DNA from 3 places in the Shewanella sp. GD04112 genome. Region 1 is predicted to be linked to each of the others. Evidence: predicted binding sites of a transcription regulator. Region 1 holds the regulator's gene; each other region holds the start of a gene.
The links. Region 1 encodes MetJ, which represses methionine synthesis genes. Its sites were predicted from a motif close to TAGACGTCTAGACGTCTA; they were not measured.
Positions count from the first base shown of each region.

Region 1 (10,477 bases):
GTGCTCATATTGCCAAGGTGTTGCCTCGGCATCGAATTCCTGCTGCCAGTTTTCCAAATCCACAGCCGTAGACTTGATCAGGGCTTTGCTGGAACTTACCAAACCGACGAGTTCGACACGCGCTTCAAGCTCTTGATTTAATGAGGGAGAAACTGACTTAAACAGCTTCACCCACGCCTCGCCAATATTGCCAACACCCAGCAGCAATACGCCAATGCGTTTACGCGGACCGGCGCAGCGGCGATGCACTTTTTGCGTCAGCAGATTAACCTGCGACTGTGGCACTAAGGTCACCAAACTTAAGTCACCACTGAACAAGGGCTTAGCGTCGCGGCTCAGTAAACGGGCAAAGCTGCGGCGATAATGCTCGGCATCGGCACTCACAAGCGCCACTAAACCGAGTTCAGTATTAATTTGCAGATCTTTAATGCCGAGGGCTTCGGCCTGCGCATCCAATAACTTTTGTACTTGTTTTTGGTTTTCAGCGGTATAGGCAAGCTCGAGTCGTTGATGCGCCGATAACCAATGGGCCAGTGGCGTTAATCCTGCTTCGACTAATTGCTCAAGCAGACTAGCCACATCGCCCGCGATCTTAAAACCAAACAACACCACGGCGTTTAGATTAGTCACCACGGGCGCACTCGCCGAGGAGCTGTGGGGAGCAATCAGGGTAAAATCGGTATGGGAGGCGTAGCTTGAACGTACGGCTAGGCTCACCTCAGTGTTAAACAGCGGCTGCAAAGTGCGCGAATGCAAAACAGGCGAGCCTAGGCGCGCCAAGCGGTCTGCTTCGGCGAGGGACATGCTCTTGAGTAATTTCGCATCGTTGATCTTATTCGGATCGGCGTTAAATACCCCTTCAACGTCGGTCCAAATGGTCACACGCTCAATGTCGGCAAGGCTGGCAATTAAGCTGGCGCTAAAGTCAGAGCCATTGCGACCCAATAGCAAGGTATCGCCACGCTCGTTGGCACAGATAAAACCTGTGATCACTAAACGCTCGTTAGGATGCGCGGCCAGTAAGGCTTGCACTTTGGCGCGGGATTCTTGCACACGAATTTGCGGTACGGCGGCCTCGTCGGCCACAAGAATCGAGCAGGCATCCACATGGCTTGCGGCCACGCCCGATTCACGCAGCAGCGCTGCCATCAGGCGCGCCGACCAACGCTCACCAAAGCTCACCACATGGTTAATTTGGTAATCATTACGGGAATCTAAAGATAACAGACTGATTAACTGAGCTTTATCCGTGGTTAAACGCTCACGCAGATCCCGCGCTTGCTCATTGGATAACAGCTGCTCAATCAAGCCTTGCTGATAGCTGATAAGAACTTGCAACTCTTCTTGCCATAATTGGTTGCTATCGCGCAGGGACAATAATTTATATAAAAAGTTAGTGGTTTTACCCGCAGCAGACACCACCACCAGATCATCACTATGACCATGGGTTAACAGAATATGGGCGACTCGGCGATAACAATCGGCATCGGCTAAGCTGGAACCACCAAATTTATGTAAGTGACAACGTGCCATCTCGAATTCCTCTACTGACAAGCCGCAACGGCGGCCAATCCTGCTTGAATATCTGCAACTAAGTCGTCGGCATCTTCAATACCAACCGACAAACGTAATAGGGTGTCTTTAATGCCAGCTTCATAACGCGCTTGGGGCTCCATCGCCCTATGGGTCATAGTCGCGGGCACGGCCACGAGACTCTCAACGCCACCTAAGCTCTCGGCCACGCTGAATAAACTTAAGGCATCTAAAAAGGCGACCACTTCGGCTTCGCCGCCCTTAAGCTCAAAACTCAGCATAGCGCCAAAGCCTTTTTGCTGCTTGGCGGCAATGGCATGACCGGGGTGATCCGCAAGGCCTGGATAATACACTTTGCTCACCAAAGGGCTGCTCGTCAGCACGTCCAGAATACGCTGGGCATTGCTTTGGTGCTCGCGAATGCGTACGGCCAAGGTACGCAGACCGCGCAGGGTTTGATAACTGTCGAAGGCAGACCCAGTTAAGCCTAAGGTGTTTGACCACCAATGTAAGGTCTCACCGAGTTGAGGATCTTTGGCGATCACCGCGCCGCCCACCACATCGCTGTGACCATTAATGTACTTAGTGGTGGAGTGGATAACGATATCGGCACCGAGTAACAGCGGTTGCTGCAAAATGGGCGAGAGGAAAGTATTGTCCACCACCACTAAAGCACCTACGGCGTGGCTCGCCTTCGCGATAGCTTCGATATCGACGACTCGCAGCAGAGGGTTTGATGGAGTTTCAATCCACACCATCTTAGGTTGTTGGGCGATGGCTTGCTCGAGCGCTTGGGCGTCGGTTTGATCGACCACCAGCAGTTTAAATTGGCCCTTTTTAGCCAAGTTAGTGAATAAACGGTAAGAACCGCCGTAACAATCGTGGGGCACCACCAGTAAGTCATCGGGGCCGAGCAAGGTAGTCACTAAAGTAATGGCAGCCATGCCAGTGCAAGTCACCACACCGGTTGCGCCCTTTTCCAGTTTAGCTAAGGCATCACCTAAGATGCTGCGGGTAGGATTGCCGGAACGGCTGTAATCAAATTCGCGAGGATTTTTATGACCATCGAAGGCGTAATTAGTCGACAGGTAAATTGGCGGCACCACCGCGCCATACTGAGTATCACTTTCGATACCCTGACGCACTGCTAATGTGGCTAATTGACGTTCGGTCACTAATTTGCCTGCGGTCATCGGGAACTCCTAAGTTCGCAAAGAGATGTCTGGACGTCTAAATGTACCTAAGCCCAGTGGCATCGTCAATAGGCGTTAAGACGTTTAGACGTCTAAACATAAAGAAATCTGTTTGCAATCACTAAGAAATAGTAGCAATAATTTGACTGTTATCTGTAAGGGTTTAAAATCTGCCCCGAATTTAGCGTTATAACAGGTGAGTCAATGACTGAATGGAATGGGGAATACATCAGCCCCTATGCTGAACATGGCAAGAAGAATGAACAAGTAAAGAAAATTACTGTGTCTATTCCGCTCAAAGTGCTAAAAGTCCTCACGGATGAACGTACCCGTCGTCAGGTGAACAACCTGCGCCACGCCACCAATAGCGAACTCTTGTGTGAAGCATTTTTGCATGCCTACACCGGCCAGCCTCTGCCTGATGATGCCGATCTGTCGAAAGATAGCCCAGACAGCATTCCCGCCGAAGCGAAACGGTTGATGGACGAAATGGGGATCGAGTGGGAAGATATGGAGTAACGCTTAAGCGTCCAATATCCTACTTATCATTAGGGATCGTTAATACTCATCTTGCCTGATGGGTTAGAGTAACGATCCCTATTTTGTTTTGATGGAATCCTATGTTCTCCTTGATAGATCCACAAACGCTCGCCATGGCGTCTGTGATTGTGTTTTTAGGTGCCCTCACCCAGAGTCTGATAGGCTTTGGCCTTGCCGTGGTGGCGAGCCCGTTGCTGTATATTGTCGACCCCGAATTAGTGCCCGCCCCCGTGATTGTGATGGGGTTTTCCATCGCCCTACTCACCCTACTGCGTGAACGCGGCCATTTAGAATTCAATGGTTTGCAGTATGCGCTAATCGGTCGTGTACCCGGAGGTTTTATCGGTGCCAGCCTGCTACTGTTTGCGCCGCAGCCGATTCTTGGTCTAGCGATTGCTGGCATTGTGGCAGTCGCCGTGGTGCTGAGCCTGTATAAATTGACTCTCCCCGTGAACAAAGCAACCCTGTTTGGCGCGGGCGTGGTCTCGGGGATCTTTGGTAATATTGCCGCCATTGGTGGCCCACCGATGGCGATTTTGTTGGCGGGTAAGGATGCCTCCAAATTTCGCGCCGCACTGTCGGCCTTCTTTATCTTCAGCTCGACCATAGCCCTGGTCATTCTTGGGGTGACGGGCCTACTCGAAATCAAGCATTTGTGGTTATCACTCATGCTATTGCCCTCAGTGTTTTTAGGCTATTTAGTGGCGGGCAAACTGGTGGGGAGTGTGGATAAACATAAGACCAAGATGGCAACCTTAGCCCTATGCGCTATCAGTGCTTTAGTGCTCACGGTGAAATCAGTGATTGAGCTATTGCCGCAATAATTACCGCAATAATTACCGCAATGAAATCCTGCTAATCGCCCCCATAAAAAAAGCACCGTTAATCGGTGCTTTTTGCTTGCAAGGGATAAATGATTCACCCCATAGATATTGCCGTTAACCAAAACACTAACTTAGATAGCTTTGTCCCGCATACACAATAAAGTGTCTCAGTGCTAACACGCCGGTTAAGCTGGCGCAGGCCACCATGATCATCGCCCCCTTGCTGTGGCGCGTCGCGGTCGGCAACAGCATAAATAGCAGTGGGATACCAAAACCAATCCCGACCACGCCAATCCAGAATACGCTCGCCCACACGCCAGAGGTGAGTGATGCCAGCGCCGCAGCCGCCGCTCCGCCCTTAAAATACAAGGCGCAGAACAACATAAACAGGAACATGATTTCGATTGCCATCACTGGCAGCTCTAAGCCATGCATTTTGGCTAAGGTCTTGTCGTGGCTATCGGTCTTGAACATCACCAGCGCCAGCACCGCATTAGCCGCCGCGCCCGCCGATAAACCAGAGACTAAAAACAGCGCTGGCAGTACCGCAGTGTTCAACATCGGATAGGCATTCATGGCCGAAATTAAGAAGCCAGTATAAGCACCCACGCCAATCGCGAGAATAAACAGCAGCACTTCAATCAGCTTTCTAAAGGGCATCAGCAGCTTAGCGATAGGCACGAGGAAACCTAAGCCCCACTTTGGCAGCTCATCGCGCAACACAAGAATCGCGTAGGCAAATGCCAAGGGGGAGTAAGCCAGTAGTGCTAAGACACCAATCGCCATTACAGACTGGAAGTTATAGTTGATTAAAATCAGCCAGAAGTGGAAAGGCTTAGTTAAATCAAACACTAAACATGCCAAGCCTAGGCAAATGGCCACTGGGCCAATAATGGCTGCGGCCTTGAGAATACTCGTCTCCCCTTGCGCTTGCTCCTTATTAAACCAACGCAGGCCAATGCCAATCAGCAAACTTCCGGCGGATAAGCCCGCCATAAACAGATACACGGCGATGATCCAATGCCAAGTGACGGGATCATATTGCGCCATATCGCCCCAAGTATTGTTCATAATCAAATCCCCCCTCTTTTGGTAGGAACGCGATATACCCTAGGCTGAGTGCCTAAATGGGTCTTATCTTGGTAAGTGATCTTAGTGTTGAGTAGCATAGCCACCTCACTCTGTGGATCGTTGGCATCGCCAAAGACTAAGGCATCGGTCGGACACACAGTCACACAGGCAGGCTCTTCACCCCGGGCCAAACGCGTGTCCTTACAGAAGTTGCACTTGTCTGCCACTTTGGTTTCGGGATTCATAAAACGTACCTTGTAGGGACACGCCGCCACGCAGTACATACAACCCACACACTTATCGCCATGGATTGAGACAATGCCATCCTCACCCACATAGGCCGCGCCCGTTGGACACACCTTCACACAAGGCGCATCTTCACACTGCTGGCACGATACCCTGTGGTACTTAAAGTGCAGGTGTGGCATCTCGCCAAAGGGGCCCTCTACGCGCACTTGTAAGCGAGTCACGCCCTCGGGGACGCCATTTTCACTGCGGCAGGCCACGTTACAGGCTTGGCAGCCGATGCACTTGTTCTCATCGTGCACCATCACATATCTTTTCGTCATTTGAGCCTCCAATTAGCGTTTTGCCAGCGTGACGCCTGTCGTATGAATATTCATGCCACACACAGGGGCTGTTTGATGGGGCAGTAAGTTTCCGCAGTGGATACCTTTACCAGTCGCTCTAACCAACTCTTTGTTTTTAGAGCCAAAGCCCATATAGGCAAATACGGTATCGGGGCGAATGCCCGGGGTGACTAAGGCATGGCCTTCTTCGCTACCCACACTGCTGGTTAACCGAATCGGGTCGCCATTGCTGATCCCTAACTTGCCCGCCGTGACGGGGTGCACCCAAATGGCGTTATCCGACATCAGGTTAGCCAGCATAGGGATATTGTGAGTCGCGCCATTGGTATGCACGGCGACCTTGCCTTGGATAAAGTACAGCTCGTCGGCTTTCTTCAAATGCACTTCGCGGAACTTAATCACCCCGCGTCCTGGCGCCATGGCCTCGACCTTGGCCGAGGTCAATTCAATCTTGCCGCTTGGGGTTTTAAAGCTGAGTAAACTGCCGTAGGTGCCGTCTTCATCCACGGGTTTGGCATTGGCGTAGGCCTTAGTAAACTCGGCCACCATCTTAGGTTCGCGCAGCATGATGGGCTTACCAAAGCTGACAAAACCTTCATCCTTGATGCGGCGTAGCAGTGCGGTATCGCGATTCACCTGCAGCAGTTGCAGGGTTTCCATGTTATCCCAAGGGTAGAATTCACTTAGCCCGAGCTTATGGCCAATGTCCTTAAAGATTTGCCATGAAGGTTTAGTGTCACCCAAGGTTTCCACCACCCGTTGGCGCACATAGTAGGCGGGATTTTTACCCGACTTATCGGCGATTTCTTCATCGCGCTCAAGGTAAGTCGACTCGGGTAAAATGACGTCGGCATAGGCGGCGGTTTCACTGATATACACATCGCACACGGCAACAAAGTCGAGCTTTTTCAAGGCTTCAACCACACGCGCCCTGTCGGTCATGGTTTGCATTGGGTTAGTACGGGACATCACCCAGCCATGTAATTGATAGGGCACGGCGCTTAAGGTCGCATCGAGAATCGTTTGATAAATCCCGCCCGATGACCACATCATGGCGTACTGCTCTTCCACTTGGTCGATACGTTTCGCCGCAGGCTTAGGCATATCTTTTACGCCGGGCTTACCTAATACGGGCGCCACGCTTTCTCCCGCCAGTTTGTTATAGTCGCCAGGCTTTTGACCTAGGTAGATACCGCCCTTGCGCTCGATATTACCAATCAAAATATTGGCAGCGTACAAGGCCCGGCGCATTTCAAACTCTTCGGTGGTAAAGGTGGCTCGGTGACCAAAATCCACCACAGCATGGGGTGCCTTGGCCGCATATTCGTGGGCGATACGACGAATATCTTTGGCGGGCACATCGGAAATGGTTTCGGCCCACTCAGGGGTATAGGCTTTGACTTCGGCGGCGAAGGCATCAAACCCTTCCACATAACGCTCGATAAAGGCCTTGTCGTAGAGATTATCTTCTATCAATACATGGCATAAGGCTAAAGCCACCGCCACATCGGTACCGGGGCGGATCGCATACCATTCATCGGCTTTGTCGGCGACGATGGAGAATCTTGGCTCGAACACCACTAGCTTGGCGCCTTTATCCATTTGCGCCGCCATCATGCCGCGGGTTTCGGACATGTTGATGCCTTCGTACAAGTTATGGCCGAAGTTAATGATGTATTTGGAGTTACTTAAATCGCGCTTCACCTTAGTGCCAAACATGGCCTTAGCGGCAATCTCGTAACCACCGGGGCAAGTTGAGGCATGGGTAAAGGTATTCGGGCTGCCAAAGGCGGTGGCGAGATGGAATAAATGTTTTTCTTGCGAACCGGACTTAGAGGAAAACGCCACGGCTTCAGGGCCATAAGCTTGTTTGATTTTGTTAAGATTATCAGCAATCAGTTGATAGGCTTCATCCCAAGAGATCTCGGCCCACTTGCCCTCGCCGCGCTCACCCACTCGTTTGAGTGGCTTCACGATACGCTGTGGATCGTAAAGCAAACTATGGCCAGCGCCGCCCCGGGCACAGACTTTACCACCAAAGGATTTGGCCGCCTTATTACCACTGATAAAGACGTTCTTGCCCTCAATCACCCGCGCCGAAATCGGGCAGCGAGTCGAACACATCTCACAGATACTGGCAATGTCTTTGCCCATTCCTTTTAGCTGCTTGCTCTCTAATGCCGCTAAGCTGCCCGGCAACAGGCTAGCCAATGCACATGTTGCACCGCTGGCCCCTGCGCCCTTTAAAAAGGTTCGCCTATTAAGCTCAATCATGGTTACCTCCATCACACTCATCCACCCTAATGCACCACTTGGCACACGCAAACTTAGGCTTTGGCTTACCACTGCGGTTTAAAGACTAAATTCGCTCACAGGTTTTTAGTTATTAGTGCCAATGCCTTAAGAAACGCTGGCATTTTGCTGTTTCAGGGTGATTGTTATCCCGAAAGGAAGAGGCGGATATTGTGGTAAACCACATGGCCAAGTTGAGTGTGATCTGCGGCAACTAAAAGTTAAAATTGTTCTAAAAAATCGTGAATAAGATCAATAAGCCTGTTTGGCCTAAACCTGTACTAAGCCTGTACTAAGTCAGCGCACTGGCTCGCGGCTTTGGTAAGTTAAAAAGTTCTCAAAAACCCTCAAAAACCACTCCCATATTTAGAATGGCCGTGTGCGCGCGGAGTATGAGGTAAGCGTTTCGCCCAGTACAACACCCCCAGAGGGGAATGGTTGAAAGGGAGTTAGGCATAAGCAAGGCCAATGCCTAAGGGAGTTAGTCAACCAAGGTGATCTCTAAGCCATTTAATAGGCGAATCGCTTCGTCGCGACTAAACTTAGCGCCCTTGATTTTATTGTTAAAAATATCGATATCGTAATCGGTCGCCTCGGAGAAATCCGCCTCCATCAACTCGGTACGACCAAATAAGCTGTGGCGAAAATCGCTGTAACTAAAGTTGGCGCGATTAAACTTGCCCTCACGGAAATCCACATCCTGCGCCTTACAGCCCTCGAGCACCATTTCATCGAGCTGAAGCCCCATAAAAGAGCAATCGTTTAAGATGCAGGCGCTAAAGCTAAAAGGCGCCGCAAAGGATAATCTCGGCCAAGCGGCGCGGGTCCAATCTATGCCGACCAACTTACATTCTTCAAAACGCACACCGTTAAATTGGCTTAAGGGCACCTTGAGCAGGCTCAAATTACAGCCCACAAAACGGCAATCGATAAACTTACAGTTACGGAATGTGCTATCGCTAAACTGGCAATCGTGGAACTCGCACTCTTCAAACTCCAACTCCTGCCACTGGGTTTGGCTTTCGGCCAAGGCGATAAATTGCTGCGAGAAAAAATATCGCCCCTCGGCAGCGGCGCGCGCCATCATCGGCGTTTTTACATCTGTCATTGACTACCTCTACTGTGCCCTCTGCCTTAGGCTAAGGGCTGATGGGCAAACTGTGTTTTTCAATTCACAAAAAATGGGCGTTAACGCAAGGCCACGCTGTATATCGTGCTTAGCCACGACCTTTATTCAGACCGCCTATGCTAACCCGATTTACAGAGCTAACTGCATGCCTATATTGGGATTAATACCATTCTAAGGCTTAGCGAGTCACACTATAAACTCAAGGTTGGCGATTCCTCTGCTCGGATTCCATGGGAAGTATTTTCAGCCGCCGCATTGCTCCCCTGCCCAATTTACCCCGACACGCCGCACAGATGTGCATAAATAGCCGTGGAAAATTTTGCGAATAAAGGTAAAATGGCGCCACTTTTCGCGGCTGTCTAACAAGGTTCTCTCGGATTAATGGTTAGCCTTTTCGAGCAAAATGGCACGGGGTTTCCCCGCTTGAACAGACCAGATTCTCTCTGGCGCCAACCTTGCTCTGCGTGCTATTTTTACCCCTTATCCCGACCTTCTCTCTCCTGTCTATCGCCCGAAAATATCCTATTCGCTTTACGTTTTAACCTCACCAATCTCTTGTGCGCACTTAGCGATAAGTTGTTGGTCAATAATAAAAAGGTGGCAAAGCATTTACGGCTTAAGCACACCGCAACGAATAAAAAACTCGTCCCTACACTCTCTATCCAAAGGAATACTCGTCATGAGTCTTGCTGATTCCGTATTAGCCGTAAACAACGATTTCCCCATCCGCACCGACAGCCCAGTCCATAGCGGCAAGGTACGTAGCGTTTACTGGCTAACCGACGCCGACAGCCGCCGTTTAATTCAAACCAAGGGCTACAATGTGCCCGAAGATACGCCGCTTGCCATTATGGTGATTAGCGATCGCATCTCCGCCTTCGACTGCATCTTCCACGGTGAAGGCGGATTAAAAGGCATTCCAGGTAAAGGCGCGGCATTAAATGCCATTTCTAATCATTGGTTTAAGTTATTTGCCGAAAACGGTTTAGCCGACAGCCACATTTTAGATATTCCGCATCCCTTCGTTTGGATAGTCCAAAAAGCCCGCCCGATTAAAGTCGAAGCCATTTGCCGCCAATACATTACTGGCTCAATGTGGCGCGCCTACTCTAAGGGCGAGCGCGTATTCTGCGGTATCACACTGCCAGAAGGCTTAGAGAAAGATCAAAAACTGCCTGATTTGCTGATCACCCCTTCGACCAAAGGCATCTTAACTGGGATCCCCGGTGTGCCCGCGCAGGATGATGTGAATATCAGCCGCAGCGATATCGAAGCCAACTACCAAGCCTTTGGTTTTGAAAAGGT
Region 1 is NZ_JAOEAL010000001.1:4,253,455-4,263,931, forward strand. It holds gene N7386_RS18670 (bifunctional aspartate kinase/homoserine dehydrogenase II) at 1-1,533, opposite strand, end outside; gene metB (cystathionine gamma-synthase) at 1,545-2,708, opposite strand; gene metJ (met regulon transcriptional regulator MetJ) at 2,931-3,245, shown strand; gene N7386_RS18685 (sulfite exporter TauE/SafE family protein) at 3,347-4,090, shown strand; gene nrfD (NrfD/PsrC family molybdoenzyme membrane anchor subunit) at 4,217-5,161, opposite strand; gene N7386_RS18695 (4Fe-4S dicluster domain-containing protein) at 5,164-5,730, opposite strand; gene phsA (thiosulfate reductase PhsA) at 5,743-8,025, opposite strand; gene N7386_RS18705 (pentapeptide repeat-containing protein) at 8,525-9,151, opposite strand; gene N7386_RS18710 (phosphoribosylaminoimidazolesuccinocarboxamide synthase) at 9,852-10,477, shown strand, end outside.

Region 2 (10,477 bases), 410 kb from region 1:
CTCATAGCCCTTCACCTCTACTTGTTGCCCTTGCAGCGCTAAATGGCCTGTGACCCTACGTAGCTGTTTTTCAGCCTTAAATTCGGTGGTAATGGGTAAATATCCCAGCCCTTGGCTCACGCCGAGCGTGTCTTCAATCCCCATGGGATCGGCAATGCTTTCACCCAACATTTGATAGCCGCCGCAAATCCCCAGCAGCTTACCGCCGTAGCGCAAATGCTTGGCAATTTGTTTATCCCAGCCCTGCTCACGCAGAAAAGCCAAGTCCGCTCGGACATTCTTGCTGCCGGGTAAAATCAGTAGATCGGCGGCAATCTCCTGCGTCTGTGCAGAGGTCTGAGTCTGGAGCGAGACATAATCAAAATCGATATCGGGGTGCAGTCTAAGCGGGTCAAAATCCGTATGATTACTGGTGCGGGGATACACTAATACCCGCACCTTAAAACGGCTCTTTGCCTGCTTAGTGGGCGACTCGATAAGTGCATCCTCGGCGTCTAAATGCAAATCATGCAAATAGGGCAACACGCCCAACACAGGCTTTTGCGTATGGGCCTCGAGCCAATCGAGACCAGACTGCAACAGCCTGATATCGCCACGAAAACGATTGATCACAAAGCCTTTTACCCTAGCTTGCTCGGAGGGCGACAATAACGCTAAGGTGCCCACCAAATGGGCAAATACCCCGCCTTTATCGATGTCGGCAATGATGATCACCGGGCAGTCGACCGCCTCGGCAAAGCCCATATTGGCGATATCGCCTTCACGCAGATTAATTTCCGCCGGGCTTCCCGCCCCTTCAACCACAATCGTTTGATATTGCAGACTTAAACGGGCAAAGGATTCCAGTACGGCATTTAGCGCCATGGCTTTATAATCCTTAGATTTTTCTCCGAAAAAGGCCGAGGCCTCTAAGGTGGTCAAGGCTTTGCCGTGCACTATGATCTGCGCGCCCGTGTCCGAACTTGGCTTAAGCAGGATGGGATTAAAATCCGTGTGCGGCGCGAGAAAACAGGCTGCAGCTTGCAGCGCCTGAGCGCGGCCAATCTCGCCTCCATCAATGGTGACTGCGCTGTTGAGCGCCATATTCTGTGGTTTAAAAGGCGCGACCTTAACCCCCTCACGGGCGAGCAGACGACAAATCCCCGCCACCAACGTACTTTTGCCCGCATCCGAGGTTGTCCCCTGCACCATAAGCACTTTTACGCCTGAGTGCTGAGCTTCACTTTGGCTTACAACACCTTGAAACTGGTTTTGCGACAAGGCCGAAGTAGGATTAGAGGCGTTATTTGAATTCATGGGCAAGAACATCACTCAACAGAGGAAAATAAACTAAAGGGGAATCGGTTCGCTCCCTTCCTAAGAATGCGTCGACAATACTTTGTCTTAACTCGATTTAAGCACCAGTGGTAGACCCGCCACCACTAAGGTCACATTATCCGCCACCTCGGCAACGGCCTGATTTAACCAACCAGCCTCATCGACAAACTGACGACTCAATTCGCCCAAGGGCACAATGCCAGAGCCGACCTCATTGCTGATTAAAATCACTACGCCCTCAAGGGTACTTAAGGTCTGGATAAAATCGGCGCGCTGCTGTCGCCAGTGTTCTAAAGGTTCATGGCGAGAGCGGGCAAAATCCAAGGCAAAGTCCGATTCCGTTGAAGCGGGCTCTGCCTCGGGGCTTTGTGCAAGTAATTGATTGGTGAGCCAAAGCGTTAAACAATCCACCAGAATCACTCGGCCAGGTTTGGCTAAGTGTTTGAGCTTAGCGGTTAATGCCAAGGGTTCTTCGACGAGTTGCCAGTCGATATCATCCTTGGCACGTCCATCCTGATGTAAACGAATGCGACGGCTCATTTCGGCATCGAGCGCCTGTGCGGTCGCCAGATAGCAGGCATCGAATCCGAGGGCGGTATACTGGCGCACTAAGGCTTCGCCGTAGCGACTCTTACCGCTACGTGCGCCGCCTAGCACTAAATGGATCACAGTATGCTACCCACAACGAGCAGCACGAAGTAACAGACGATTTCGCAGATCTGCTGCGCCGCGCCTAAGGTATCGCCCGTGTAGCCGCCGATTTGGCGTCTAAAAATCACCACAATCAAACGGCGTAGACCTATCATCACCAATAACAGTGACAGCGCGGCAATGCCCTTGAGCACTAGCAGCACTAACACGCCGCTGGCAATCAAAATAAACAGTTCATTAATGCCTTGATGCTGCGCTAACGGCTTGGATTTACTGGACTCATCGTCGCGCACATATTTCTCAGTAAAGATAAGGCTAGCAGCAACTACGCGGCTCACAGTATGGGCGACTATCATCGCCGAGCCTGCAACTACAGGATCATACAGCGCGAGTTCCACTAACAATTGCCACTTGAGCATCAGGACGAGCATCAAAGCCAAGGCGCCGTAGCTCCCTAGGCGAGAGTCTTTCATGATCCGCAGCTTGTCTTCCGCCGTCCAACCACCACCGAAACCATCGAAGGTATCGGCTAAACCGTCCTCGTGAAAACCGCCCGTTAACAGCACGCCCGTGACCATAGACAGCAGCACAGACACGCCGGCGGGCAACCAGTTTTGGGTGAGCCAAAATACGATGGCACTGAGTAGCCCCACCAGCAGGCCCACTAAGCCAAAGTAACGGCTGGCTTTATTGAGTTTGTCGGCATCGACCTCAACCCATTTGGGCATAGGAATGCGAGTAAAATAGCCCATGGCCACTAAAAACAAATCTATCTCTTTGTGCCAGCTTTCGCGTTCTGACATAAAGCATCCTTAGTGAATTAACACTTGCTGCAAGGTTTAAGATTAAAAGGTCAGCTAAAAGTTATTATTTTAAATAAGCCACTTAGCAGCGCACATCATACAACAGCCTCAATCCCCGCATCACTAAAACTCGCCATTTGATTGTAAAAATTTACAGCGGCTTGAATTAACGGCAATGCCAAGGCAGCGCCCGTGCCTTCGCCTAATCTCAGCCCTAAAGATAACAAGGGCTTAGCCTTTAAATGTTCCAACATACGCTGATGACCTTGCTCCTCGGAGCGGTGGGCAAAAATCAAATAATCCCGCACATTCGCGTTGATATTCACGGCAACCAAAGCCGCTGCGGTCGCAATAAAACCATCCACCACGACCAGCATCTTGCGCTCGGCTGCGGCGAGCATGGCTCCCGTCATTTGCACAATTTCAAAGCCACCCAAACAGGCCAGCACTTGCCGAGGCCCAGTCATCGCACTCTGGTGTAACAGCAGCGCGAGTTCGATAAGCATCTGTTTACGCTCTAAGGTTTCGCTATTGATGCCCGTACCACGGCCAACACAGTCGGCCACATCGAGTTGCATAATGACCGCCATAATTGCCGCCGCAGACGAAGTATTGCCTATGCCCATCTCACCAAAGGCGACCAAATTACAGCCCGCCTGATGGTGACGCTCGATTAACGCCTGCGCCATGGCAAAGCCCTTATCCACGCAGGCTAACGTCATGGCTGGCTCTAGGTGAATCGCTGCCGTTCCCGCACCAAGGCGTTGGTCGATAATGCCTTCGGCATCTTCAACTGGGGTTAAAATACCGCAATCAATCACTTCGAGATTGAAGCCTAACTGACGACAAAACACATTGATGGCCGCGCCGCCATGGGCAAAGTTTTGCACCATCTGCCGCGTGACTTCACTCGGGGCAATCGACACGCCTTCGGCAGCAATCCCATGATCTCCAGCAAACACCAACATGGTCGGATTAACTATCTGTAATTGCTGCGGTCCTTGAATGCGGGCAATTTGCAGCGCCAAGGACTCTAACTGCCCCAGAGCGCCGGGCGGCTTAGTCTTAAGATCGATCTTTTGCTGGATGAGTTGATTCTGCGCTTTACTCACAGGCTCGATTTGAAATAACGGGACAGATTGAGGCATTCACACTCCAGTGGCAATGTCGAATCCAATGATAGATCCGCTGTTAATAACTCATTTGCGAGTAGGTTCGCTAACACATTCTAGAACAACAACTACGAAGCATCCTGCTGCAATTTGCCATACGCACTTAGTACTAAATTTCGGCAATCCATAAGACCCATGCTAATTCGATAGCTTGCGCCGACGCAAAATCAGCAAAAAGAAGAAGCTACCGATCGCGGCGGTGATAATCCCTACGGGTAATTCCTGATTGCCAAGCAAACATCGGGCGAGTACATCAATCCACACCATAAACAGGCCGCCCACCAGCGCCGTCAGTAAGATGGGCTGACGACCGGGGAATAACAAACGAACTGTGTGCGGGATCATCAAGCCGACAAAGCCAATGCCGCCACAGGTCGCCACTAAAATCGCGGTGATAAGCGAGCAGAGCAGCAACATATTGAGGCGCAGCTTAGGCACATTCACCCCTAAGGTGTGGGCCGTTTCATCCCCCGCCTGCAAGGCCATAATTTGGCGTTTCCAACCGAGGATAATAAAAAAGCTCAGTAGCACCACTAAAGACGGCAGCGCCAACAGCGACCAACTGGCCTTAGCAAAACTGCCAAGGCTCCAAAACAATACCGATGCGGTAGCCTGCGGGCTGGCAAAGTACAGTAATAAACTGGTTAAGGCGCTAAACATAAAGGAGGTCGCCACCCCAGAGAGCAACATGCGCTCCACCTGACTCTTAAGGCCTAACCCAGCTAACGCCAGCACGATTAACACCGACAGACTGGCACCAATAAAGGCACCGAAGGGTAAGCTAAACCATAACAAGCCAGCAAAAGTCCCTGAACCGCTAAAAATCCCCGAATTGGCTATCGTGCCCGCATTGCCAAACAGGCCAGAACCTGTGAATAGCGTCAGCATGACCACGGCACCAAAGGAGGCGCCGGAGCTAATGCCGAACAGATAAGGATCGGCAAGGGGGTTGCGAGTCACGGTTTGCAGCACGCTGCCCGCCAAGGACAGCCCCGCCCCCGCCACAAAGGCGAGTATAATCCGTGGCAGTCGCAGCTCCATCACAATCCGCTCTGTCATGCTGCTGGTACTCACGGCCTCATCGGCCATAAACAAGTGACTGAGTTTATTGATAAACACCTGCAGCACATCTAAGAAGCTAATGTTTGCCGCACCAAAACTTGCGGCGGCGATGGGGGTGAGCAGGGCAAACCCCGTTAAGCCTAAGATGAGCCATTGCTGGCGCGTGAGCGGCGTAAAAATGTGGCTAAAAAAATTCATGGTCACCAGTTTAAGTGTGTCTATCATGGCGTGTTCTCGACGCTCTCATTTTGCAATGCAGCTCTTTGTAAGACCTCGTTTGGCGCGCCAGAGTTATGGCAGGCGCAGGCCACAGAAGGTAATTCTTGAGCCGAAGCTGAGTGGAAGTCACTCGCCGCGTCCACAGCATCGCTCTTAGGCTTTTGATAACCATAAAAGTAATTAATCAAGGGGTTACCATGCTGTGGATGGGGCGTCACTTGGGCGCATACCCCAAACACTTCGGCGATACGTTCCTCGGTTAGAACCTGAGCTGGCGTGCCCATGGCACTCACCTGCCCCTTATCGAGCAGCAATAAGTGGTCGCAGAGGGCGCTGGCTAAATTCAGGTCGTGAATCGAGGCGATTACGCTGATCCCAAGGCTTCGCACTAGCTCTAAGATTTGAATTTGATAGCGGATATCGAGGTGGTTTGTCGGCTCATCTAAAATCAACAATTGCGGCTGCTGCACTATGGCACGGGCGATCAGGGCGCGTTGCTTCTCACCGCCGGATAAACGATCGTATTGTTGATGCACTTTATGACTGAGGCCTACCTTTTCCAGCGCCTTAACAATTTTTTCACCGTCGCCGCTGGAGTTGGTATCAAACATCCCCTTGTGCGGCGTGAGTCCCATGGCAACCAATTGCTCTGTGGTCATATCGAAATATTGCGGCGTATCCTGCTGCACCACAGCCACTTTACAGGCAAACGCCTTGGGCGACAGCTCGCTAATATCCTGCGAAAACAAACTGATATGACCTTTAGCAGGGCGAATAAAGCGGTATAAACAGCGCAGCAAACTGGATTTACCCGCGCCGTTGGGGCCTATCAGCCCGAGCATTTCCCCCTGCGGCAAGGCAAAGCTTATCTCCGAGAGGATGGTTTTTCCCTCAATCGCCCAGCTCAGTTGGCTGACCTTAAGTGCTATCTTGGCGGAAGTCGCAGCGGGCGCTAAGGGCGCAAGGCTCGATGTGGAGTGCATCACTAACGATTGCTCCCACATGGATATTGATTGGTGTTATCTGTGCCTGCCGCCGCTTGGGCTAACAGGGCGAAACTCATTAATGTCATCTTCTGCTCCCTCGAGTTACCCGCTCGAGAACTAAGGCTGCACGCAGCGAAAACAGAAATAGGCAGGTATCCTGACTCGTAGATAAGAAGCAAAGCGCTTCGACTACTCACAGTTGCGGGTACAGTTCGGGCTACTGACGGGCAGCTCCCCGATTCCCTATTATGTTTGGGTTATCCGGCGCGCTTAAACGCTGTTGCCCTTAAGCAATAGCACTAAATCGCACAAAATTCCCAACACCTATTTCTGCGACCTTTGAGCTTAACGTACTGGGTGTGTTATCTGGCTCAAATGTCAGGGAAAAGCATTATCCTATATCTTGCCCATTAGGCAATGCTGTTTAAATCAGAAAATTTTCATCATGTCGATGACTGATGCTTACAAGCTACTCACAGTGGCCCGATGGCCAGTCTAAGCGCCAGTATCTTTTGCCTTGCTCATCCTCGAGCACATTAATGGTCACCACCGCCGCCACGGGTAAGGCGAGCTGACTGTAAAAACCTAGGGTTTTCACCGCCCCCAGCGCTTTTGACATCAAGTGGCGAATAACCCCGCCGTGGGTCACCACCCAGATATTGGCCGCAGGAGCATTAGCATTAAACTCCCCATGGGCCTGTTCATCATCCATCGCCAGCAGGGCAAACTCTTTATCGAAGATTTGTGCTATCGCACCATCGATACGGGCTTCAAAGTTTGCCATGGCTTCGCCATTGGGCGGCGTCACCTCCCAGGGATTCAGCCAATAGGCCGCCATCCGCTCGCCATCGTGTTGATATAAGTCATCAAGCAGGCAGCCATCCCAATCGCCAAAGGCTATTTCCTGTAACTCCTCCAGCAGGTTGACCTTGAGCATCGACGGTGCGGGTGCATCTAAACTTATGCCTACAGACGCACTCGAATGCAGCTCGGCCGCAAAGGCCTTGGCAAACTCGGCGCAGCGCCTCGAGGTCGAGCTATAAATGCCGTGGCACACAGTCGCCTGCGCCTCCACCGCCGCCGACATCTGCCGCCAGCCCTTGTCGCTCAGTGGCACGTCGACTCGGCCCCGCAAAATTGCCCCGCCCTCGCATTCTCCATGGCGTAACAGTAATAACCTGAGCTGCTTCATCTAATCTTTCCTTTTAGCGTTTTTATCAGCCTTATCTCGCCTATGCTATACCAACTTTAGCCTTGCCCTGACAATCCGATGTCGCGTATTATGGACGTCTATACGTATAAATGTCCAAAACATAACGAACGACATTCAATAATAAAATGCAATTTGTCACCCGATTGCGTACTTTGGACTCAACTTAGCTGTAGTAAAGGTAATCATTTATGGCGATATCTCTCCATCGAGCCAGCCAAGCACTGGCAGACATTCGCAACCAGTTGTCAAAGCGCATTCTGATTTTAGACGGCGCCATGGGCACTATGATCCAAGGCTACAAGCTTGAGGAAGAGGATTACCGTGGCGAGCGCTTCAAGGATTGGCATACCGACGTTAAGGGCAATAACGATCTTTTAGTGCTCACGCAGCCACACATCATCAAACAAATTCACATCGACTACCTTAAAGCCGGTGCGGATATTATTGAAACCAACACCTTCAACGCCACCACTATCGCCATGGCCGACTACGATATGCAGTCGCTGTCCGCCGAAATTAACCGCGAAGGTGCGCGCCTCGCCCGTGAGGCCTGTGATGAAATAGAGCAGGCCACGGGTAAGCCACGTTATGTCGCCGGTGTGTTAGGGCCCACTAACCGTACCTGCTCTATCAGCCCGGATGTAAACGACCCAGGCTTTCGCAATATCCACTTCGATGAGTTAGTGACCGCTTACTGCGAATCGACCCGCGCCTTAATTGAGGGCGGCGCCGATATCATTATGGTCGAGACTATTTTCGATACTTTGAACGCCAAGGCCGCCTTATTTGCCATCGAAACCGTATTCGATGAACTCTTTGGGCCAAATTCGCCAGCGCGTTTGCCTGTGATGATCTCAGGCACTATTACCGATGCCTCGGGCCGAACCCTGACCGGACAAACCACCGAAGCTTTTTATAACTCCCTTCGCCATATCAAGCCCTTATCCATCGGCCTTAACTGCGCCCTCGGCCCTAAGGAGCTGCGCCCCTACGTTGAAGAACTGTCACGCATCGCCGAGTGTTACGTCTCGGCGCACCCTAACGCGGGTCTGCCGAACGAGTTTGGCGGTTACGATGAAACCCCAGAGGATATGGCGAGCGTTATCCAAGAATGGGCCCGCGAAGGCATGCTCAACATTATCGGCGGCTGCTGTGGTAGCACGCCCGAGCATATTAAGGTCATTCGCGAAGCCGTAGAGCCATTTGCACCACGGGTATTACCCGAGATCCCCGTAGCCTGCCGTCTCTCTGGTTTGGAACCACTCACTATCGACGCCCAAACCCTGTTTGTGAACGTGGGTGAACGTACCAACGTCACTGGCTCGGCCAAGTTTTTAAAGCTGATCAAAGAAGGTAAGTTCGAGCAGGCGCTCGATGTCGCCCGTGAACAGGTAGAAAGCGGCGCGCAGATCATCGACATCAATATGGACGAAGGCATGCTCGATGGCGTGGAGGTGATGCATAAGTTCTTAAACCTTATCGCCTCTGAGCCGGATATCAGCCGTGTGCCGATTATGATCGACTCCTCTAAGTGGGAGGTGATTGAAGCGGGCCTCAAATGTATTCAAGGCAAGGGAATCGTCAACTCTATCTCCTTGAAGGAAGGCGAAGAGAAGTTTATCGAGCAGGCAACCCTAGTGAAACGCTACGGCGCTGCGGCCATTATTATGGCATTCGACGAGCAAGGTCAGGCCGACACTAAGGCGCGTAAAGTCGAGATCTGTACCCGCGCCTATCGCGTGCTGGTCGATAAGGTCGGCTTTCCGCCCGAAGACATTATCTTCGACCCGAATATCTTTGCCATTGCCACGGGTATCGATGAGCACGATAACTATGCCGTCGATTTTATTGAAGCCATTAAAGAGATTAAGGCCACCCTGCCCCACGCGATGATTTCCGGCGGGGTGTCAAACGTGTCGTTCTCCTTCCGCGGTAACAATCCAGTGCGTGAGGCGATCCACGCGGTGTTCCTGTACCACGCGATTAAAGTCGGCATGGACATGGGTATCGTTAACGCGGGCCAATTAGCGATTTACGACGATATCGACCCCGAGCTTAAGGATAAGGTCGAGAACGTCGTGCTCAACCTGCCTTGCCCAGTTGAAGACTCAAATAATACCGAGCAATTGCTTGAGATTGCTGAAAAATTCCGGGGCGATGGCTCAAGTAGCGCGAAAAAAGAAGATTTAGAATGGCGCTCATGGCCAGTTAATCAACGTCTCGCCCATGCGCTGGTTAAAGGCATCACCGAATTTATCGACGAAGATACCGAAGCGGCGCGCCAACTTGCCTCCCGTCCGCTGGATGTGATCGAAGGCCCGCTGATGGACGGTATGAATATCGTCGGCGACCTGTTTGGCTCGGGCAAAATGTTCCTGCCACAGGTGGTAAAATCGGCGCGGGTGATGAAAAAGGCCGTGGCCTACCTCAACCCCTTTATCGAGCAAGAGAAGGTCGAAGGCCAATCTAACGGCAGAATTTTGATGGTCACGGTTAAGGGTGATGTGCACGATATCGGCAAGAACATTGTCGGCGTGGTGCTCGCCTGTAACGGTTTTGAGGTGTTCGATTTAGGCGTGATGGTGTCGGTGGAACGCATTCTCGAGGCCGTGAAAGAACACAATATCGATATTATCGGTATGTCTGGGCTTATCACCCCAAGCCTCGATGAGATGGTGCACAATGTGAAAACCTTCCACCGTGAAGGCCTTACCATTCCGGCGATTATCGGCGGCGCTACCTGCTCGAAAATCCATACCGCAGTGAAGATTGCCCCCCATTATCCCCATGGCGCGATTTACATTGCCGACGCCTCGCGCGCCGTGCCTATGGTCAGCAAGCTAGTGAGCAATGAAACTCGCCAAGCGACTATCGATGAGATCTACGCCGAATACGAAGAGATGCGCATTAAGCGTTTATCGCAAACCAAGCGTAAGGAAATCGTCTCGCTGGAGGCCGCCCGCGAAAACCGCTGCCAGCACGACTGGGCAAACTACACCCCGTTCAAACCCAATGTGCTGGGTCGCCAAGTGTTTGAAGACTATCCATTAACCG
Region 2 is NZ_JAOEAL010000001.1:3,841,751-3,852,227, forward strand. It holds gene N7386_RS17010 (cobyric acid synthase) at 1-1,296, opposite strand, end outside; gene cobU (bifunctional adenosylcobinamide kinase/adenosylcobinamide-phosphate guanylyltransferase) at 1,384-1,986, opposite strand; gene N7386_RS17020 (adenosylcobinamide-GDP ribazoletransferase) at 1,983-2,771, opposite strand; gene cobT (nicotinate-nucleotide--dimethylbenzimidazole phosphoribosyltransferase) at 2,867-3,919, opposite strand; gene N7386_RS17030 (iron ABC transporter permease) at 4,082-5,230, opposite strand; gene N7386_RS17035 (ABC transporter ATP-binding protein) at 5,227-6,207, opposite strand; cobalamin riboswitch at 6,340-6,499, opposite strand; gene N7386_RS17040 (histidine phosphatase family protein) at 6,680-7,402, opposite strand; gene metH (methionine synthase) at 7,612-10,477, shown strand, end outside.
Region 2: the regulator MetJ is predicted to act here: its motif matches at 7,494-7,511, upstream of metH (methionine synthase).

Region 3 (10,477 bases), 250 kb from region 1:
AGAGTTATTGGTAGCTTTGATATCAACGCCATGATTAACCTTAAGATCGGTAAAGTAGTCCAGACAGGCAATCGCGCCTGCGGTAGAACCATAACCATCGGCATCGAGGAACTGACAGGCGGCAATTTTAACGTCCCAGTTCACCCCAACGACACCCACGCCGTTATTGCCTTTAGCGCCAATAGTGCCAGATACATGGGTACCGTGGCCGTTGCCGTCCATTGGGTTACCGTTATTGTTGACCGCGCTGTAACCGTGAACATCGTCGATCACGCCGTTGCCGTCATCGTCGATGCCGTTATCTGGGATCTCGCCAGCATTCACCCACATGTTGGCCTGTAGATCGGGATGATTGTAATCCACCCCAGTGTCAATCACCCCAATCACCACATCCGAACTGCCGGTAGTGATTTCCCACGCTTCTGGTGCATCGATATCCGCATCGACGGTGCCACCGTTTTGTCCCGTGTTATTCATGCCCCACAGGCTAGCAAAGCTTGGATCATCAGGCGTGCCTATCGCCTTGAGAATATAGTTAGGTTCGGCATATTTCACCGCCGGATGACGGCTAATCACCTTAATTGCATCTTCAATATTGGCGCCTTTACGCAGGGCTAAACGTGCCAGTTTGCCATTGAGTAAATGCTGGAACTTATCATCGACACCGTCCGCATTGGCATCGGTTAAGGTGCCACGAATTAAACGCTGAGCCGCCGAGCGCTCCGCCTTCGTCGCATTGTCTTTATACACCACGAGAATGGCATCTTTTTCATAGACAGGGGCATCTTTTGCCATAGCGGGCACGGCTGACAGTGTCATCGCTCCTGCAATTGCTAACGCCAGTGGTGAGAGTTTTATCGACATATTGAGCTTCCTATAGTCCTTTACGTTGAAATTCTGGAACCGCAATTACGCAGCCTCCGCTCAAAATTGATTGGATAATAGCGACGAACATCCAGCATGTTTGCCGGTAAATTGTTGCCATAATGTTTCAACTTTAAAAAGCCGCCCACAGCGAAATACGACTTAACTACTAGACCGACTTGGTAGGTTAAAAGGGAAGATGTACGGCGCGTAAATAGACAATAAACTGATTTATCATAGGATTAACAAAAGTTAATCCAACCTAGCTGGCTATTGTTCCCCAACAAATAAATACCCTTTCGGCCAATTGTCTCTCGGCCCTATGACTCGTACCTTGATGCCTGAATTGGTTGGTGTGTTTTTCAGCCCGCCAAAACACCTATACATACAAGGAGTCACTTGTGCCAAGTCTATTAACACGCTTTTTGGTACTGCTCATCTTGTTATGTAGTTGTCTGACACCCAGCCAAGCGGCGGATGTCAGTGAACTGCCCATTACCCTGCAGGCGCTCATTGAGCGTTCTGGGCGCGATAACCTTATCGACCTAGTGCAGCAAGGTACGGCAAACCAAGCGATAGTGATCCAGTCGGGCAGCGATAACAGCGCCTATGCGACGCAAGCAGGTAACGACAACGTTTCGCTTGTGACACAGATTGGTTCCAACAATGAAGTCCAACTACTGCAAGTCGGCACTCAAAACACGGCTTCAATCACCCAGATTGGCAATGACAATTTGGTGCAATTGAACCAACTAGGAAGCGGCAATTTTTCGATCCAGCAGATTGCAGATGGTGCTGCAATCTCAATAACTCAGTATTAAACAGGGAGAGTCACATGAAATCACAAGCGAAAAAATCACTCATTGCGCTAGCTATTGCAACGGGCTTAAGTGGCCAGGCATTTGCAGCCAGTCTCATTAACGACATCAGCGTTGAACAAACTGGCCAAGGTCAAGACACCTTAGTGGCGCAAACTGGGTTAATTAACGCTGCAGCAGTTACTCAAACGGGTAACGACCAAGTTGCCACCGTATTACAAGACGGTGTGTGGCATGAAGCGCAAGTTAACTCAACGGGTGATGCCAACCAAGTCACTGTGACTCAACAAACGGATTGGCATGTTGCATCAGTTAACGTCACTGGCAATAACAACGAAGCTGAAGTAGCGCAGGATGGTTTCTTCAACCAAAGCAGCAACGACATCACTGGTAACGACAACCTGGTTTCTGTGAACCAATTAGGTGAAGTGAACGAAAGCTACGTTGAAATCACTGGCAACGAAAACAGTGCCTTTGTAGAACAAGAAGGCGATGCCAACCTCGCAGTATTCCGCGTTCAAGGCGATAACAACGATGGCGACATCAAGCAATACGGTAGCAACAACCAAGCGGGTTTAATCGCACTCGACCTGACAGCTAACGTGGGCAATAACAACGACGTATCGGTTGAACAGATTGGTAACAATAACTTTGGTGCGGCTAAAGGCATCGCGGGTAACGACAACAGCGTCGATATCTATCAAAAGGGTGAAAGCCATACTGGCTTCGTTTACGCCTTAGCGGGTAGCGAGAACGACATCACCATGAAACAAGAAGGCAGCAGCAACACTGCTTACCTGTCAATGACCACGGGTGATGACAACAGCATCGATATCGCTCAAGACGGTAACCGCAACACTGTAGGCGATACTTTAGTTGCCGACATTCAAGGTAACGACAACGACATTACTATCAAGCAACGTGGCGACAGCAACGGTGCAGAGTTCCAAGTATGGGGCGATAGCAACGACGTTGACTTAAAACAACGTGGTGATGCTAACTTCGCAACCTTTGGTGCTTACGGTACTGACAACGATTTCGACCTATCTTCTAAGGGTGATAACAACGAACTGGTTGCCTTCGCAACAGGTGAAGACAACAGCATCGAAATCAGCCAAGAAGGTGATGCGAACTTCGCTTATGTGGATGCCGTGGGTAACGACAACGAAGTAGATGTTGAGCAAGATGGTGATCAAAACGAGACTATCATCAGTGTAACGGGTAACAACAACGCCGATGTGACTGCACTGCAACACCGTGGTGATTTGAACCTTATCGATTTAATCATCGAAGGTGATGAAAACTCAGCTCAAATCACTCAAGCGGGTAACGGTAACTGGGTAGGTGGCGATAGCGGCACTTCATTCGCATCAAGCTCATTTGGTGTGCGTGGTGATAACAACAGCCTAATGATTACCCAAACTGGTAATGACAACTTAGTTGTTGGTTCGCAAGCAGGCAACAGCAACAGCATCAGCGTTAACCAAACTGGTGATATGAACGTTGCGACCGTTGTTCAGTACTAATCTCTATCGATAGGCCGTCTGCTGTAGGCGGCCCAATAAAAACGGGAACATGAATCATGTTCCCGTTTTTGTTTGCGTATAAAGCACAAAAGTGAGTTGCCGCTCGTCTTACCTTGCCGATGTAAATCACCGGTCCAGTTCACTCGCAACTCACCTTAGTGCATTTAAGGCGTAAGCTTTGAGCTTAACTGCAAAACTCAAAATGTGTTTGATAGGTCTGAGCCCAACGCAATAGCTCGACACGATTGCGGGACTGGGTCTTACGGAAAATAGAAGAAATATGTGCCTTCACCGTATGCTCACTGATGCAGAGTCGATGGGCGATTTCCTTATTACGCGCGCCGCTAGAGACAAACTGAATAATGGTTCGCTCCCTTGACGTTAGCGCTTGCAACATGGCAACGGTATCGGCGGGCATATCATTTTGCCCATCCAACTTTTGCACCACCCGGCGAAACATCTTACTGAGTAAGGTTCTGTCGTACCAAAGCTCATCGGCCACCATTTTGCGCAGCCCTGTTAGCATCAAATCCATGCGCTGATCCGCAAATAACAAACCGCGGATCCCCAGCAACATGGCTGACTCTTGGTCTAAGGAATTACGCTCGACTTGATACAAAGCGACGGGAACATGGGGCACCAGCCGTGAGGCCAACAGCGGAATGCCTTTATTATCTAAGGCTGCGCCTTTTTGGGCGATAAGACAAAAACTGCGTTGCCCTTTATCTAAATTTAGCTCGGAAGCCTGTTTAACAATCCGTGTTTTTAATCCGATAGATTCTGCCAGTATCGCCAAATGGCAAGGCGCTGCCACTTGATGCAGAAAAACTAACTCGTTGATAGTATTCACTTTACTCTTCTCCCTGAAAAGTATTTAGTTTTTATAGCCTAATGCTGAACTGAAGAGGGCAAATGTACACAAAGTACAATTAATTAACATAACCCATTTTGACTAGTTACCGCATGAATGCCATCACCCAAATGTACTAAATAATCACTCTTTTTATGGTGTAAGTTCGACTAACAGACCATAACGTTATCGATAAATAGTGATTAATCCTAGGGCTTGAGCTAAGTATGTCAGGTGTACACCTTAGTCTATAGGGGTCTCAATCGAAAGTTTAAACAAAAAACTAACAACGAAAGATGACAGTTTAAGGAATAAAAAATCCCTCCTAAGGCAGTCTTTCTTAGGAGGGATTTATCTGTGAGCTGTGAACTATCGCGCTTACGCGTGACCGATAAGTTTCGCGATTTGCCTATCCTGCACACGGGATAAACTGATTAGCGCGACAATGGCACCTATCAAGGCTAAAAACATATCCGATTGGGTATCCCACACATAACCCTGAGTGCCTAAAAAAGCCTCGGCGCCTTCGCCCGTCGCGGCGGCCACCCACCATTCGATCAGTTCGTAGAAGGCACTAAAGGCCAACACAAAGCAGGTGACTAAAAAGGCACACCATGCGCCAGGTTTAACGGCTTGATTACGTAACATAATCTCACGGGCTAACATGGCAGGAATAAAACCTTGGGCGAAATGCCCGACCTTGTCGTAGTTGTTGCGTTCAGTGCCCATCCACTGGGCAATCGTATCGAACAGTGGCACTTCGGCATAGGTATAGTGCGCGCCAACAAACAACACACAGCAATGCACCAGCACCAAAAAATACACTAAGGGCGTCAGCGGAAAACCCTTGCGGGTAAAAAAGAGCAAGGGCACGGCCACTAATGCGGGCAAGGCTTCGAGCCACCAGGTGAATGGATCTGCGGGTTTTATCGCCGACCATATTAAAACTGAGAGGTAAATACCGCACCAAATGATTTTGTTATTCAATGTTCCTTCCTCTTATGCGATATTGTTCTAATTCTAGAATATTAACTTTAGCCATCTAGCCCTCCACAGTGAGCAAAAAAAGTGCTACTTTGGAAGGCCAAGGCTGTCAGCATATCACACAGAACAATTTCAATTAATTAGAGGGTACCCATATCATGGCGAAACATTCGCTGGACAAGGATAAGATCAAGATCCTGTTGTTGGAAGGCGTCCACCAATCTGCGGTCGATGTATTTGAACGTGCTGGATACACCAATATCGAGTATCACAAAGCCTCCTTAGGTGATGAAGCCCTGCTCGAGTCCATCAAAGATGCTCACTTTGTTGGTATTCGTTCCCGTACCCAATTAACGGCTGATGTATTGAAGCGTGCCGAAAAACTGATTGCGATTGGTTGTTTCTGTATCGGTACCAACCAAGTGGATCTGGCGACCGCCGAATTACTCGGTATCCCCGTGTTTAACGCACCGTTTTCCAATACCCGCAGCGTGGCTGAACTGGTATTAGGCGAAATCATCATGTTGATGCGCGGCATTCCTGAACGTAATGCCATCGCCCATCGTGGTGGCTGGATGAAAACGGCCGCCGGCAGTTACGAAGTCCGTGGCAAAACCTTAGGTGTGATAGGTTATGGCCATATTGGTACACAGCTTGGGATCTTGGCTGAAACCTTAGGCATGCGCGTAGTGTTTTTCGATATCGAAGACAAACTACCATTAGGCAATGCCCAGCAAATCCATTCGATGGAACAATTACTGGCACAGTCCGATGTGATCAGTTTGCACGTCCCTGAGACAGCGCAAACCAAAGATATGATCAGCACCGCGGAATTTGCCGCTATGCGTAAAGGCAGCATCTTTATCAACGCCTCACGCGGCACTGTGGTTGATATCGATGCCCTGACAGTTGCTCTTAAAGAGCGTCACCTTTCAGGCGCGGCAATCGACGTATTCCCCGTCGAGCCACAATCGAATGATGATGAATTTATCAGCCCATTGCGTGGCTTAGACAATGTGCTGTTGACCCCGCACGTGGGTGGCAGCACTGCCGAAGCCCAGGAAAATATAGGTATCGAAGTGGCTGGTAAGTTAGCCAAATACTCAGACAACGGTTCGACCGTTTCTGCGGTTAACTTCCCTGAAGTGTCGCTGCCAATGCACAAAGGCATTTCGCGCTTACTGCACATTCACCAAAACCGTCCTGGCGTGCTGATCAAAATCAACAAAGCCTTCTCTGAAAAAGGCATCAACATTGCCGCTCAGTATCTGCAAACCACAGCTGAAATCGGTTATGTGGTGATGGAAGTCGATACTCACCAAGCCGAGGAAGCACTGGTCGAACTTAAGGCCATTGAAGGCACACTGCGCACCCGCGTATTGTTCTAAGGCTTTACGCACTCAGCTTGAGTGTATTTATAAGGCGCACATTTCATTCAAGATATGTGCGCCTTATGCTTTTGAGCGCCGCTTAATTCCGCTACAATCTAGCCTCTTGCATCGTCTTCATTTTCAGGATCTCCGCTATGACTATTGCAGTTTCGACACCCACTTGGGATCTGGACGCCTCAATGCCTCCACTTATGCTCGCCAACCTATCCCACCTCGGCCTCATCAAAGTGGTCGGCGAACAGGGTCGCAGTTTTATCCATGGTCAAGTCACCACGGATATCAGCTCACTCGAAGCCAACCAATGGCGCTGGGGCGCACATTGCGATCCTAAGGGTAAGATGCTCGCCAGCTTCCGCACCTTCGCCATCCAAGATGCGCTGTTGATGCTGATGCCAAAGGACACCCTAGAGCTCGACCTGCCACAACTGCAAAAATATGCCGTATTTAGCAAGGCAACCCTGACAAATGCGACGGCTGAGTGGACATTACTCGGCGTAGCAGGCGAACAAGCAACACAATTTGTGACCCAACACTTTGGGGAAATCACTGAAGAACTTACACTGGTCGAACATGGCGCCATTTTAAAGGATGCGGATCGTTTTATTCTGGTTCTGCAGCCAGAGGCGGCAACTACCTTAGTGGGCGAGCACACAGTGTTTGATGCCAGCGCTTGGCAAGCCTTAGAAATTACAGCAGGCTACCCTAACCTAGCGCCAAGCCATGCTAATCAATATGTGCCGCAGATGTGTAACCTACAGGCTATCAACGGCATCAGTTTTAACAAAGGCTGCTACATGGGCCAAGAAACTGTGGCTCGGATGAAATACCGTGGCGGTAACAAGCGCGCGCTCTATATTCTCCACGGCACGACTTCCTCAGACATCAATTTGGAAAGTGCTCTCGAGATCGAATTGGAAGATGGCTATCGCAAGGGCGGGCAAATTATTGAGTTCGTACAGCGTGGTAATCAAGTACTGCTCACCGCTGTGCTGGCAAACGATACCGCGAACGATGCCAAGCTGCGCTTTGCCGACGATGAGCAATCCAGCTTACACATTAAAGCATTACCCTACTCGCTCGAAGAAGCCTAGCTTCTAAACGAGTCGTATTGAAAAAGGCGCCCTAGGCGCCTTTTGCTTTTAATGCTCGATATAAGTATCTCGAATCGCCACCACCTCGGGCAGAATTTGCTTAAATTCCTCCACCAGCTTAGGGTCAAAGTGTTTGCCCGCTTGGCTTTCGAGTAACTCGACCGTGGCTTCGATTGTCCAAGGCTCCTTATAAGGACGGCGCGAAGTCAGGGCGTCGAAGACATCCGCAATCGCCACAATCCGGCCTTCAATCGGAATATTTTCCCCTGACAAACCATTAGGATAACCAGAACCGTCCCATTTCTCATGGTGGGTCAAGGCGATGCGCCGCGCCATTTGCAGCAGTGGATCGCCATGTTCGCCAATGATCTCTGCACCAATGGCAGCATGTTGTTGCATGATTTCCCACTCATCGGCATCAAGCTTACCGGGCTTTTTCAGCACCGCATCGGGCGTGCCGATTTTCCCTATGTCATGCATGGGCGCCGCGTTATACAACAGCTCGCAGAAGGTGCTAGGCAAGCCCAGTTTAACGGCCAGCATCCGTGCATAGTGGCTCATACGCACAACGTGCAGGCCCGTTTCGTTGTCTTTGTATTCGGCGGCGCGACCTAAGCGGCGGATAATTTCGAAGCGAGTTTCTTCTAGCTCTTGGGTGCGTTCTTTGACTTGTTGTTCTAGCAGGCGTTTTTGATCGTATAGCGCCAGATGGGTTCGCACCCGTGCTTTTACCACGGGAGCACTCACAGGCTTAGTGATGTAATCGACGGCGCCGAGTTCAAACCCTTGAGTCTCGTCGGCCACCTCAGACAAGGCGGTCACAAAAATCACCGGAATATGGCAAGTTAAAGGCTCCTGCTTAAGCAGCTTACAGACTTCATAGCCGTTCATGCCAGGCATCATTACGTCGAGTAAAATCAAATCCGGCAGGGTTTTGGCGACAAGGGCGAGCGCTCTTGGTCCATCAATCGCCACCTTGACCTTATAATCCTCACCGAGTATGCCCACTAAAATATCGATATTTTCCGGTGTATCATCGACGACCAATATTGTTGCCTTATCCATCAACACTTTCACCTTATCCTGTGGCTTATCAATGGCCAATACCGCACTCTCTTGACCGGTTTTTAGGTTAATTCCGCAAGCACTTCATCAATCAAATCCACTGCTTCATCAAACTGATACTGATTAATCATAGTCAGGGCTGGGCTGAGCTGCAGCCATAACTTGCTACTCACCTGAGGTTTTAACGCATCGATTTGCGCCACCGCATCTGAGTCAGCATCCTCTAGGCTTTGTCGCAGCTGTTTTAAGGCGGTGACTAGCGCCTCTGGCGAGAGTTGTTCGCTCGTCGATGTAGTCGACTCCTCAAACTGCGGCTTGACCCGCTCAATGGCATCACAAATCGACGCCACTAGCGCTTGGATTTGGTCTAACTCAGTTTGGTATTCGCTCTTCTCACTTAAGTGCAACTCTAGTTGGCGGGCTAATTCCACCAGCTTGCTAGAGCTTAAGTTACCCGCGAGCCCCTTCAAGGTATGCGCCATCCGCACGGCATCGTCACGTTTGTCATTGGCGAGCGCTTTATTGATGAGATCCACCACATTACGCTGACTGGTAACGAAACGATCGAAGCTCCTTTGATACAAACGGGTAGAGTTTTGAACTAACTGTAGCCCCCTGTCGATATCCAGCTCAGGATGCTCGGGCCATTTCACGACTGAATCTGAATCTAAGTTGATAGGTTTAACAGGGATTTCAACTAATTGACTCGGTGCATCACCCTCGGCTGGCGGCACGCCGCCACCTAAATATTTGAGCAGGGTTTGATACAGTAAGTTGACCTCAATCGGCTTAGCGATATGGTCGTTCATCCCTGCTTTTAGACACATTTCCTTATCACCCGCCATCGCATTAGCCGTCATCGCAATCACGGGTAACTCATTAAGTTCGGGGCGTTTTCTCAGCGCCTGTGTGGCCTGATAACCGTCCATCACTGGCATCTGACAATCCATCAATACCAAATCGAAACTCTGCTGCGCCAGCTTATCGAGCGCGATTTGACCATTGGTGGCGATAGATAGAATAATCCCCACTTGCTCTAAAAACTCGGTGGCCACCTCAAGGTTCATCTCGTTATCCTCCACCAAGAGGATACGCTTGCCCTTAAGCGGCAACAGGAGTTTAGGATCTATGCTCTCACTATTACGTCTGACAGGCAGGACGCCAGCTCGGCCCAGAGAATTCATAATGCCATCGAGTAACCGCGAGGCGCTGATGGGTTTACTGATATAGCCCGCCAAGCCCAACGCCTCAATTTGGCTTAAGAACTCTTGGGTCGCATGGGCCGACACCATCAAGATCCGCGGCGCCTTCTTCGCCTGTTGTTTGATTTGCTTAGCCGTTTCGAGCCCATCGAGATTTGGCATCTTCCAGTCAATCAGGGCAACAGCATATTCCTGCTGGATACAACGTGTCACCGCTTCTTCACCGGAGCGCACCGTATCGACCCTAAAGCCCATGCTTTCTAAGGTGGTACGCATAATGTCACGGGCGGTGGCATTGTCGTCGGCAACCAGAATCGGCATGCCTTCGAGCTCTTGGGCGACCGTTAGCTTTTGACCGCTAGAAATCTGCAACTTAACGGTAAAGTAGAAGGTACTGCCGTGGCCGAATTGACTCTCAACCCCAATGGTGCCGCCCATCAGCTCGACTAACTGCTTACAAATCGCCAGCCCTAAGCCTGTGCCGCCATATTTACGGGTTGTCGAGGTGTCGGCCTGACTGAAGGACTTAAACAATTTAGCCTGTTGTTCGGCGGTTAAGCCGATACCGCTATCGCGAACACTAAAGCGCAGCACCACATCATCATTTTGCTGCTCAACCAAGTTGAGCGATAACAACACTTCGCCCCGCTCGGTAAACTTAATCGCGTTGTTCATCAAATTGATCA
Region 3 is NZ_JAOEAL010000001.1:4,008,025-4,018,501, forward strand. It holds gene N7386_RS17660 (S8 family serine peptidase) at 1-864, opposite strand, end outside; gene N7386_RS17665 (curlin) at 1,266-1,685, shown strand; gene N7386_RS17670 (curlin) at 1,700-3,208, shown strand; gene N7386_RS17675 (LuxR C-terminal-related transcriptional regulator) at 3,393-4,058, opposite strand; gene N7386_RS17680 (DUF2238 domain-containing protein) at 4,437-5,045, opposite strand; gene serA (phosphoglycerate dehydrogenase) at 5,201-6,430, shown strand; gene ygfZ (tRNA-modifying protein YgfZ) at 6,568-7,524, shown strand; gene N7386_RS17695 (two-component system response regulator) at 7,573-8,589, opposite strand; gene N7386_RS17700 (PAS domain S-box protein) at 8,652-10,477, opposite strand, start outside.
Region 3: the regulator MetJ is predicted to act here: its motif matches at 5,094-5,111, upstream of serA (phosphoglycerate dehydrogenase).